Regions from separate parts of the Rhizobium sp. NLR8a genome, predicted to be linked through region 3. Evidence: riboswitches for the same ligand, from Rfam matches in the RefSeq annotation. Region 3 holds a riboswitch; each other region holds the start of a gene.
The links. A riboswitch is a leader RNA that binds a small molecule or an ion and turns the genes downstream of it on or off. The one in region 3 is predicted to bind cobalamin.
Positions count from the first base shown of each region.

Region 1: linked by a shared signal. The riboswitch ahead of bluB (5,6-dimethylbenzimidazole synthase) and the one ahead of HJC04_RS14035 (CbtB domain-containing protein) in region 3 are both predicted to bind cobalamin.
Region 2: linked by a shared signal. The riboswitch ahead of cobU (bifunctional adenosylcobinamide kinase/adenosylcobinamide-phosphate guanylyltransferase) and the one ahead of HJC04_RS14035 (CbtB domain-containing protein) in region 3 are both predicted to bind cobalamin.

Region 1 is NZ_JABDWI010000017.1:76,615-79,872, forward strand. It holds gene HJC04_RS27970 (HAMP domain-containing methyl-accepting chemotaxis protein) at 1-661, opposite strand, end outside; cobalamin riboswitch at 984-1,171, shown strand; gene bluB (5,6-dimethylbenzimidazole synthase) at 1,213-1,902, shown strand; gene HJC04_RS27980 (DUF2865 domain-containing protein) at 1,906-3,003, opposite strand.
Region 2 is NZ_JABDWI010000003.1:56,736-59,993, forward strand. It holds gene cobW (cobalamin biosynthesis protein CobW) at 1-856, opposite strand, end outside; gene cobU (bifunctional adenosylcobinamide kinase/adenosylcobinamide-phosphate guanylyltransferase) at 863-1,384, opposite strand; cobalamin riboswitch at 1,716-2,113, opposite strand; gene HJC04_RS05985 (chloride channel protein) at 2,340-3,258, shown strand, end outside.
Region 3 is NZ_JABDWI010000006.1:354,617-357,874, reverse strand. It holds gene HJC04_RS14050 (sulfite oxidase-like oxidoreductase) at 1-21, shown strand, start outside; gene HJC04_RS14045 (hypothetical protein) at 6-575, opposite strand; gene HJC04_RS14040 (CbtA family protein) at 629-1,363, opposite strand; gene HJC04_RS14035 (CbtB domain-containing protein) at 1,474-1,683, opposite strand; cobalamin riboswitch at 1,709-1,859, opposite strand; gene HJC04_RS14030 (histidine phosphatase family protein) at 1,916-2,470, shown strand; gene HJC04_RS14025 (bifunctional diguanylate cyclase/phosphodiesterase) at 2,948-3,258, shown strand, end outside.

The DNA.
Region 1 (3,258 bases), on a different contig from region 3:
CGAGGTCGCCATTCTGCAGCGCGCCAATTCGTTTGCTGAGGATCCTGAGCGGCCTGCCAACGAGGCTGCGCATGGCGAGGAGGAAAGCGATGACGGCGAGAGCGGTGATGGCGGACTGCGTGAGCAGCGAAACGAGGACCTTCTGGCGGACTTCGGAAGTGATTTTTTCGACAGACCAGTTCGTGACGATGTAGCCGGTTGTCTTGCCCGACTTGTCCAGCGGCAGCGGCGCGATAATCGTGACCAAACCGGCGGACATTCCGCTGTCATCGATCGTCGTTTTGTCGGGTTTTGCGCTGAGGCGGGTCGCCAGGTCGGCCGGCGTTGGCAAACCGGAAACGCCGTCGCGGGTCCAGCTGTCGACGGCAGCGAGCTCTGCGTTGAATGCGGCAAATTGCACAAGATCGAGCGAGGGATCGTCACGATACAGCGAATAAGCCTCGCGAACGGCGTTCGCCTTGCCCCATTTGACGCCGCCGGCGGCCAGAGATGCAAACTGCTCCGCATCCTTGGACCAATTTGCGTGGGCGCCATCAACCAGCGCCCGGGTTTCATACATCCATGTATAGGTGGCCAAGGCGGAAATGCCGCAGAGATTGACGGCAACGATAATCGCCGCCAGCTTGGCTGTCAGGGGCATCGTTTTCAAGAATTGGAACATCCGTGGAGCCTGGAATTGCGGCTCGGTCGACCATCTTCGCGACCGGCATATCAGCACGGCATCGACGCTGACGGTCACATCACGAGCGCTCATGCCCATGTCGGAGTTTGCGACCCAAAACGCGCAAAGGCAGTGTGGATTTGATGTGTGAATAAATCATAAAGTAGAGGAGGATGGGCGGGCACACAGAGGCTGTTTCCTCCTGCGACCAAAAGATCGCCGAGGAGGGGGTTGTCTGCCCGGTGATCCGCCCCTCGATCAGCCATATGCAGCCGTGGTTTCAGGTTCGGTCTGCGTGCACTTGCCGCCGCGTCGGTTTCCTGAAATAGATGCGCCGTCAGGTGCCCGCCGTCCAGGCGGGAGAATCGGGAATCCGGTGCAAGGCCGGAACGTGCCCAACGCTGTAAGGCCGACGTCTGCCGCTTCATCGCGCCACTGGCTTTTGCCGGGAAGGCTGCGGCAGATGGATGAAGCCAAGTCAGAAGACCGGCCTGGCGAGATAGACCCAACCCGCGCGGACGGCGGGCGGTTGCGTTGTTGGGGATTTGACGATGCGACCCTTTGATGCGGATGCCCTTTCGGCGGCGTCCGGTTTTTCGCTGGCCGAGCGCGAAGCCGTGTATCACGCGATCATGACGCGGCGTGACGTGCGCAGCCAGTTCCTGCCCGATCCGTTGCCCGACGACATCGTGGCGCGGCTCCTGACAGCCGCCCATCATGCGCCGTCGGTCGGCTTCATGCAGCCATGGAATTTCATTCTGGTGAATAGTCCAGCTGTCCGTGCGCGCGTGCGCGACGCCTTTGCCAACGCCAACGAAGAGGCGGCGTCGATGTTCGAAGGCGAGCGGCGGCAGGCCTATCGATCCCTCAAGCTCGAAGGCATCGTGGAGGCGCCGCTCGGCATATGCGTGACCTGCGATCCCACTCGCGGCGGCAGCGTGGTGCTGGGACGGACGCACAATCCGCGGATGGATTCCTATTCGACCGTTTGCGCCATCCAGAACCTCTGGCTTGCGGCCCGCGCCGAAGGGGTCGGCATCGGCTGGGTCAGCATCTTTCGTGAAGGCGACCTGAAATCAATTCTCGGCATACCCGAGCATATCGAGGTGGTCGCCTGGCTATGCGCCGGCTTTGTCGATCGGCTTTATGATGAACCGGAACTCTCGGTCAAAGGCTGGCGGCAGCGGCTGCCGCTCGAGGAACTGGTTTTCCACGACGGATGGGGACGCAACGACCCTTAGCAATTACTGCTGTTGTGGTTGCGGGCCCGGCGTCGCCGGATTGGCAAGGTCGATCGAGCCCTGGTCGCCAGCAAGGAATTGCGGGCCGACCTGACGGACCTTGTTCTGCGTGGGGTCGTAGGGACGTTCGGGAACGGATGGCTGCGGCGGGACTGCTGCTGCCGCAGTATCTTTCGCCGGCGGATTGGTGCGGACCGTCGTGATCGAGCCCTGCTGCGGCGGTTCGCTCAGGGTCTGCTTGCCGCGCATCTCCTCGTAATAGGCGGTCAGATTGCAGGCGCAGGTATTTTTCTCGCCGGGAGCGCGGTTCTTGTAGGCAAAGGCGTTCTTCATGGCGCTATAGGGCGCGCCTGTTGCGACCGAGATCATGTTCGAGGCTTCGGTGCTGGTCACGTCGCGATAGAAGAGCTCGGTCTCGATGCCGGGGCACATCTTGGCGCAGGTCTGCGCATCGCGGCCGAAATCGACCGAGGTGGTGTTCGAGCTGATCGGGAAGAAGCCGCCGTCGCAGCTGCGAACGCAAATGGTGCTGACCGGCGAAAACATTTCGGCCCTCGGCAGGCCGTAAAATGGATCGGCCTCTTCACCGCCGCCAAGCGGGATGAAGGTGTCGGTGCGCATCGCCTGTTCCTCGACGCTTGGGGCAGGATCGCTGGCGCTGCGCTCGGTCGGGGCATAGAAATTGTCGCTGCTGCAGCCATTGCGTTCGAGTGCCGCCGTCAATTCCCGGCGCGCGTCGTCATCGCCGGCCTGGCTGCGCAACTCGTCGCGCTGATCCTGGAGATAACGGATATTGTCGACCATCCGGGCTTCGGCATCAGAAAGCTCGGCGCAAAAATCGGCATTCTCGCCGCCGATCACCACCATGCTACCCGAGGTGCAGCCATAGCTGCGCAGATCGTTGCGGACCTTGCGCAGCTCGAGGTTCTGCTCGGCGATTGCGCTGGCATATTGGCGCGCTTCCTGCCCGTTATTGTTGCCGATCGATCGTGGTAGGTCGGCCAGGCGACCACGCAGGTCGTTGCAGACGGCGCTGCTCTGTGCGGCAGCCGGCGATGCCAGCGCAAGCACAAGAGCAAGAGACAGGTTTCGGCGTTTCACGGCATCGTCCGGAAGTGAGAAAGTGTCGATCGGTCAAAGGTGGCGTCCATTCGCCGTACCTTGTCTCTTAAGGTATTTCTCTTAATAAGCTTGGATCAATTCCTAGCGCATTTTCGGGATTTTATCCAGAAGATGCGGGCAACAGCGTTGCCCCGGCGACGGACACTGCAGCCGTTAACAGCAGTTCCCTTCTTCATCCGAATTGTTATTCTCCCAGCTCGCTCCTGCTGGGGATTGGTTTTCACTGGGGATAAA
Region 2 (3,258 bases), on a different contig from region 3:
GCACATCATGCTCGGCGATGATGCCCTTCAGCTTCTCGACAAAGCCCCTCGGATCGGAAACAGCGCCGAGTTCGACAACGAAGCTGTCGAACTCGTCGTGGTCGTGTGGCGCCCCATCCTCGTGCTCCAGCTCGTGATGGGATTTGCGGTTGGCGATATCGTCTTCCGCGCCGATGCCGAGGCCGAGCAACACGCCTGCCGGCACCTCGCCATTCCTGGCCTCGATCATGACCGGCTTGCGGGCGATGCGGGAGGCGACTTCGTTCTTCACGCGGCCCAGGCCATCCCCATCGATCAGGTCGGTCTTGTTGAGGACGATGAGATCGGCGCATGTGAGCTGGTCTTCGAACAGCTCCTCGATCGGGCTCTCATGATCGAGCGAGTCGTCCTCGACGCGCGCCGCCTCGACAGCAGCATGGTCATCGGCGAAACGGCCGGCGGCAACGGCCGCACTGTCGACAACCGTAATGACGCCGTCGACGGTCACCTGGGTGCGGATATCAGGCCAGTTGAAGGCGGAGACCAGCGGCTGCGGCAGGGCGAGGCCGGAGGTTTCGATGACGATATGGTCAGGCCGCTGTTCGCGCTCCAGGAGCTTCGTCATCGTTGGAATGAAATCGTCGGCGACGGTGCAGCAGATGCAGCCATTGGTGAGCTCGATAATGTCGTCCTCGCTGCAATTCTCCGCGCCGCAGCCCTTCAGCACCTCGCCATCGACACCGAGATCGCCGAATTCGTTGATGATAAGCGCAATCTTTTTGCCGCCGGCATTGGTGAGCAGGTTGCGGATCATCGTCGTCTTGCCGGCGCCAAGGAAGCCGGTGATGACGGTTGCGGGGATTTTCTGCTGGATCATGGAACTTCAACCCTTCATTTTCAGCGGCAGACCGGCCGCGATGAAATAGACTTCGTCGGCCTGCGCCGCGATTATTTGGTGCAGCCGTCCGGCATGATCGCGAAAATCGCGCGCCATCCGATTGTCAGGCACGATGCCGAGGCCAACCTCGTTGGAAACGAAGACCAGCCGCGCCTTGGCGCCAGGCAGGAAATCAGCGAGCGCGGCAAATTCCACAGCCATCTCGCGCTCCGCCATCATCAGGTTGGTCACCCAGAGCGTCAGGCAATCGACAAGCACAATGCGCCCCTCGCCGTCGATCGCGGCAAGCACGCCGAGAAGATCGAGCGGCTCCTCATGCGTCGTCCAGGAAGGGCCGCGATCGGCCTTGTGCTGGGCAATACGCGTCTGCATCTCCTCGTCCCAGGCACGGCCGGTGGCGAGGTAGTGGCGCTCGTCGCCGCTTGCCATAACGAGATTTTCGGCAAAACGGGATTTGCCGGAACGGGCGCCGCCGAGGATGAGGGTGTGGGAGGGGGCAGCCGTCATGCCCAGACAGTCCTATGACCGGATGCGGTACCCCGCCCCACCTCATTCCTGTGCTTGTCATAGGAATCCAGCCACGGCGCGTCGGCGCCGTGAATAATTCTATGCTGCCGTGAAGGGATTCTCCTGTGCCCAAGGACTTGGGCCCGCTGGATTCCTGTGACAAGCACAGGAATGAGGGAGGAAAGGAAACTCCTTCCCAGCGGCCCCGTGCCGGACGGCGGCGGCATCTGCAAGTCACCTTCCAAGCGCACCACCAGAGGCGGCGCTGAATTCAATCGTTCAGCCAAAACAACCTCCGTGCTGGCAGCGGGTCTCTTGCCCAGGGTTGGGCTTTTCGCCCGGCACGGAAGGCAGGTCTCCTGGCTCGCGGTTATCGGCGGCGATCGGGGCGAACCGGAAGTCCAGTCGCCCCTGATCGTGCCAGCGGATCTGCCTCGCCTTCCCGGCTGCCTCGGTGAAAAGGTGGACGATTCGTAGAGATAGAGGCGTCCGACCCCGGTTGATCACCATGCATTTCCAGTGGCTTTTCCGGCATGCCGCCCATCCCGCCCGCCTGCACGATTGCAGCCCGCCGGCCGAAAGGGTTCGATGCCGGATGGAAGACCCTGACCGCTCTACAGTCGCGGGGTCGGCTGTGATGAAGGCGCCCGATGTGGGTCCGCCCCGTCACATTCCCTTTTCATCCGGAAGGCGAAATGCCGATCCGGAACCATCCGTTATCCCTGGGATGGTTAGGCAAGCCGGGGGGTGAAGTCAACCGACCTTCGCAACCGCTCCAGCTCCAGACTGCGCAAAAGATCGGCCAACACCACTGACCCTACCGGAAATATCGTCTATTATCAGCGACTTAAGTCATAAATATTTGACCCGACCGTCGGCTTTTCGCCGCAATTGCGTTGCAAGGCGACTGCACCTCCGCCCTTGACCCGGCCTCTCATCGCCTAGTTGTCTAGCCATGCTTATGAAATTGGATCGGCGCCGCCTGCGCACGCTGCGTGTTTTCTTCGATCCGGGCCGGCTGCGCGCCCTGACGCGCCGCAGCGAAGTTGGCTTGTCGCTGGCAGGCGCCATCGTCGGCATCGCCTCGGGTCTTGCCGTGACCGGCATGAGCTATGTCTCCAACGAGTTGCACCAGCTAGTTTTCGGCATCGCCGACAGCGAAAGGTTGAGCGCGTCGGTCATCGAGGACAAGATGCTGCTGCTTACCGCCCCGGTCATCGGCGGTACCCTGCTCGGCCTGCTGCTTCTGGTCCTCGCCAAACGGCGCAAGAAACCGATGGTCGACCCGATCGAGGCGAATGCGCTGCATGGCGGCCGCCTCTCGTTGACCGACAGCATCATCGTTGCCGTGCAGAACCTGATCTCCAACGGCTTCGGCGCCTCCGTCGGTCTGGAGGCCGGCTATACCCAGCTCGCCGCCGGCATTGCCTCCAAATTCGGCCTCAAGCTGCAGCTGCGCCGCTCGGACCTGCGCATACTCGTCGGTTGCGGCGCGGCCGGCGCCATCGCCGCCGCTTTCAACGCGCCGCTGACGGGCGCCTTCTACGCCTTCGAGCTGATCATCGGCACCTACACCATCGTGTCGTTGACCCCGGTCGTCGTCTCCGCCCTCGTTTCAACCCTCATCGCAAGGTTGCTTGCCGAGGGCGATTTCACCATCGATATCGGCAGCTTCGGCTCGGTCGTGCCGGCCGATTATATCCCGGCGCTGCTGCTCGGCGTCTTCTGCGCCGGCGTTGGCATCCTCCTCATGCAGGGCGTGGCCTTCGTCGAGGAGGTGGCGCGCAAAAGCTCGATTGCCCCGCCCTTTCGCCCGGCGCTCGGCGGCATTATCGTCGGGCTTCTGGCGATGATTTCGCCGCAGGTGCTCTCGG
Region 3 (3,258 bases):
CAGCGCTATTCCGACGACTGAGCCTTCGGCCGCGAGACGCGACGAAGCGCGAGAACGGCCAGACCGAACAGAGCGGCCAACCCCGTCAGTGACGCCATGCTGGCAGGATGAAGCGGCACCTTGCTCCAGCTCGGCTTGATAATATCGGCGGTGTTGAAAGCCTCACCGCTGAACTGGCAGGTGATGAAGGCAAGTCCGCGGCCCGCCATGTCGGCGTCGATGGCCGAGATGATTTCGCCCGCCGCGGTTGCCTCTCGCGGCATCTCACGCATCGCCATCAGCACGGCTTTCGTCGCCGCGAGATAGGCATGGGCGCATTCGTTGAAAGGGCTTTCCTCGTCCGTCACGCTGCCCGGCATCCGGCCCCAGAGGCAATAGGAATACTGGATTTCCGAGTAGTTCAGGACACGCCGGAACGATTCGTTCGTATCGGCCGCCCGCGACGCCAGCATGCTGATGCTGCTGCGATACTCCGAAATGACCGCCATCTCGCCGTGGGAAATTGCCGGAATATCGAGCCCGGGATGAGAGCCGCCAGAGTTGCTCCCATGAGCGAGAGCATTTCCGATAAACATTGGCAACAGGCTCGCGATGAGACCGAGAAAAGCAAACCTGCCGATATGCCGCATCACCGGAACGCCGGCCGCAGACCGCTCTTGGCGGCAAGACGTCTTTCGGCCAGCGCTCCGAAAACCAGACCGAGCGTTGCCCAAAGGATCGCGTGCATTCCGAGCGTGGTCGTGCGGAACCGCCAGAGCACGATCGCCGAGAAATTCTCGGGCACCTCATTGATCGGCGGCAGCAGATAAAGCACGAAGCCGATGAAGACGAGATAGGCGACGCCGGCGATAATCGCGCCGTTCCAGAGACCGAAGCGCTCGCCAAGGCGGCGCGACAGCGCGATCGCGGCAATCAGCGACGCGAGCGAAACAACGATCATAAGGAAGAACAGTTCGGTCCTGGCGCCGATCGTATCGGGATTGCCGACAGCCGGCGGGTTGGCCGGATATTTGATGGCGGGAACGAGCACGACCGCCACGAAGGCGGCAATGGCGATGACGGCCGAGGTGCCGCGCGCCGATAGGCTGCTGAAGCGGCCGTGCACGAAGGCGAAGGCGAGCGAAAAAAGCCCGCCGACGGCGATGCTGTAGGCCATGACGCCTGTGAAAAGGCCGAGGCCGGCCTGCGTGGCCCGGCTGACGATTTCAGGTTCGGCAGCTTCGCCCGCCGCCTGGGCGCTCGCTTCCTCGAAGGCGATTGCCGCATCGACCAGCGGCTCGCCGAAGGTATGGGCGAAGGCGAAAACGAGGATGCCAGCAATCAGGCCCGCGAGCATGCCGCGAAGCAGAAGCTTTCCAACCATGTCAGTATTCCCCCTTGTCGCGCAAAACTGTGCAGCGGTTTTGCGATAACGACATGCGTAAAACAAAGACCTAAAGCGCGAGAAGCGAATCCGAAAGATCGCGATGCGCTTTAGTGGCAGGGAAATCCGAGGAGATGGCGGCCGTCATGCACGAATTCGTGCACATACATGCCGTTGAACAGCGCCATCGCGCCCTCCTCGGTGCCGACGAAATAAAGAACGATGAGCATCAGCAGACCGCCGAAGATCGCCCAGGGAAGGATTTCCCCTACAGGGATCGGCGCCGGCGCCGCGACAGGCGCGAAAGTGGTGTCAGACATGTATTCCTCCGGAATGACGCGTTCAGTCGAAAGAGTGTTGTGCGGCAGGGTCTGACTTCCAGCGTGAAGAAGTTTCGACACGCTGGTCACAGTGGCGCGACCGCGCCGGATTTCCACCGGCTTCCAAACCCGCAACAGCACGGTTATATCTGCACGCCGAAGAGACTGTCAACGAAACTTCACGAAGCCGGCAAAGGCCGTCCCCATCCCGTCATCGGAGATCAGAACAATCGTGAATATGCGCCTCACCTGGATCTGCCACGGCGCGACGTCGGCGAACCGCAAGGCCCAGTTTCCGCTCGACGAACCGCTGGAAGAAAAGGCCGTGGAAGAAGCAGCCAGGATGGCCGCCCTCCCCCACGCCGATCGTATTGTCACAAGCCCCGCCATGCGCGCCCTCCAGACGGCTGAGGCGCTCCGTCTCGAAGCGCAGATTGATCCGTCGCTTCGAGATTGCGACCATGGCCGCTGGGCTGGCAGGCCGATCGAGGCGATCGAGGCGGAAGAGCCGGAAAACCTCACGGCCTGGATGACCGAGCCGGGGGTGGCCCCTCACGGCGGCGAGAGTGTTTTCGACCTGCGAAAGCGCGTCGCTGGCTGGATGGATGCCCAGTCCGCCCGAAGCGGTCACGTGATCGCCATCAGCCACGCGGCCGTCATCCGGGCTGCAGTCGCCCACGTGCTTCAGGCGCCACCCTCCTCCTTCTGGCTGAGCGACGTCGAGCCACTCGCCATCCTTCGGATGACCAGCAACGGAAGCCGCTGGTCGCTGCGCTTCCAGCATTAGAGATTCCTTATTTTATCCAGCCTTGCACAAGCAAATCGCGTCATTGCTGTTGAACCCGGTTTTGCGGGGACTACTTCCTTGTCCCAAGGAGATGGAAGAATGACATATGATTGGAGTGGAGAGCGTACACGGCGCCTGCGGTTGATGCGCGTCGCCACGTTCACGGTTTTGGCCGGTCTCATCCTCAGCGTTCCGCTGCTGATCGTCACCGCCTGAAGCACTGGAAAAGGCGAGCGATGCGTCAGCACGCTCGCCTTCGTTCTTCTGGGCATCTTTTCGGCCCAATCACCTGTAGCAACATTCTTCCTGAACGGGACCGGCGAAACAGCCGCAGTGCCGGTCCTGGCCGCATCGCAACGCTATCCGTCTGCCGGCGGCTCACTGCAAACCGCCCCCTCCGATAATTCGCCTTCTGGTTTCAACGAACATTTCAGACTTTCGTGATATCTCGGCGCGGGTGGAGTTGGAGAAGGCATAATGCCGGTGTTTTTCCAGAGCAGAGCCGGAAGGCAATGCATGTCGATCGTCGGTTTGGGGATTACCCTCTGGCTCCTAGCTACATTGCTGCGGTTCGACGACAGCCTGGTTTCCTTCATGACCGCTTTCCGTGAATACGGCGCCGACAAGCTCGTTCTGGGACTCGGCATCGCCGGCACCATGAGCTTCATCTACTCGGTGCTGCGTATTGCCGATCTGCGCAAGGAAATGGAACTGCGCGCCGCCGCCCAGGCAAAGGCCGACTGGACGGCAACGCACGACCATCTGACCAAGCTGCCGAACCGCTATGC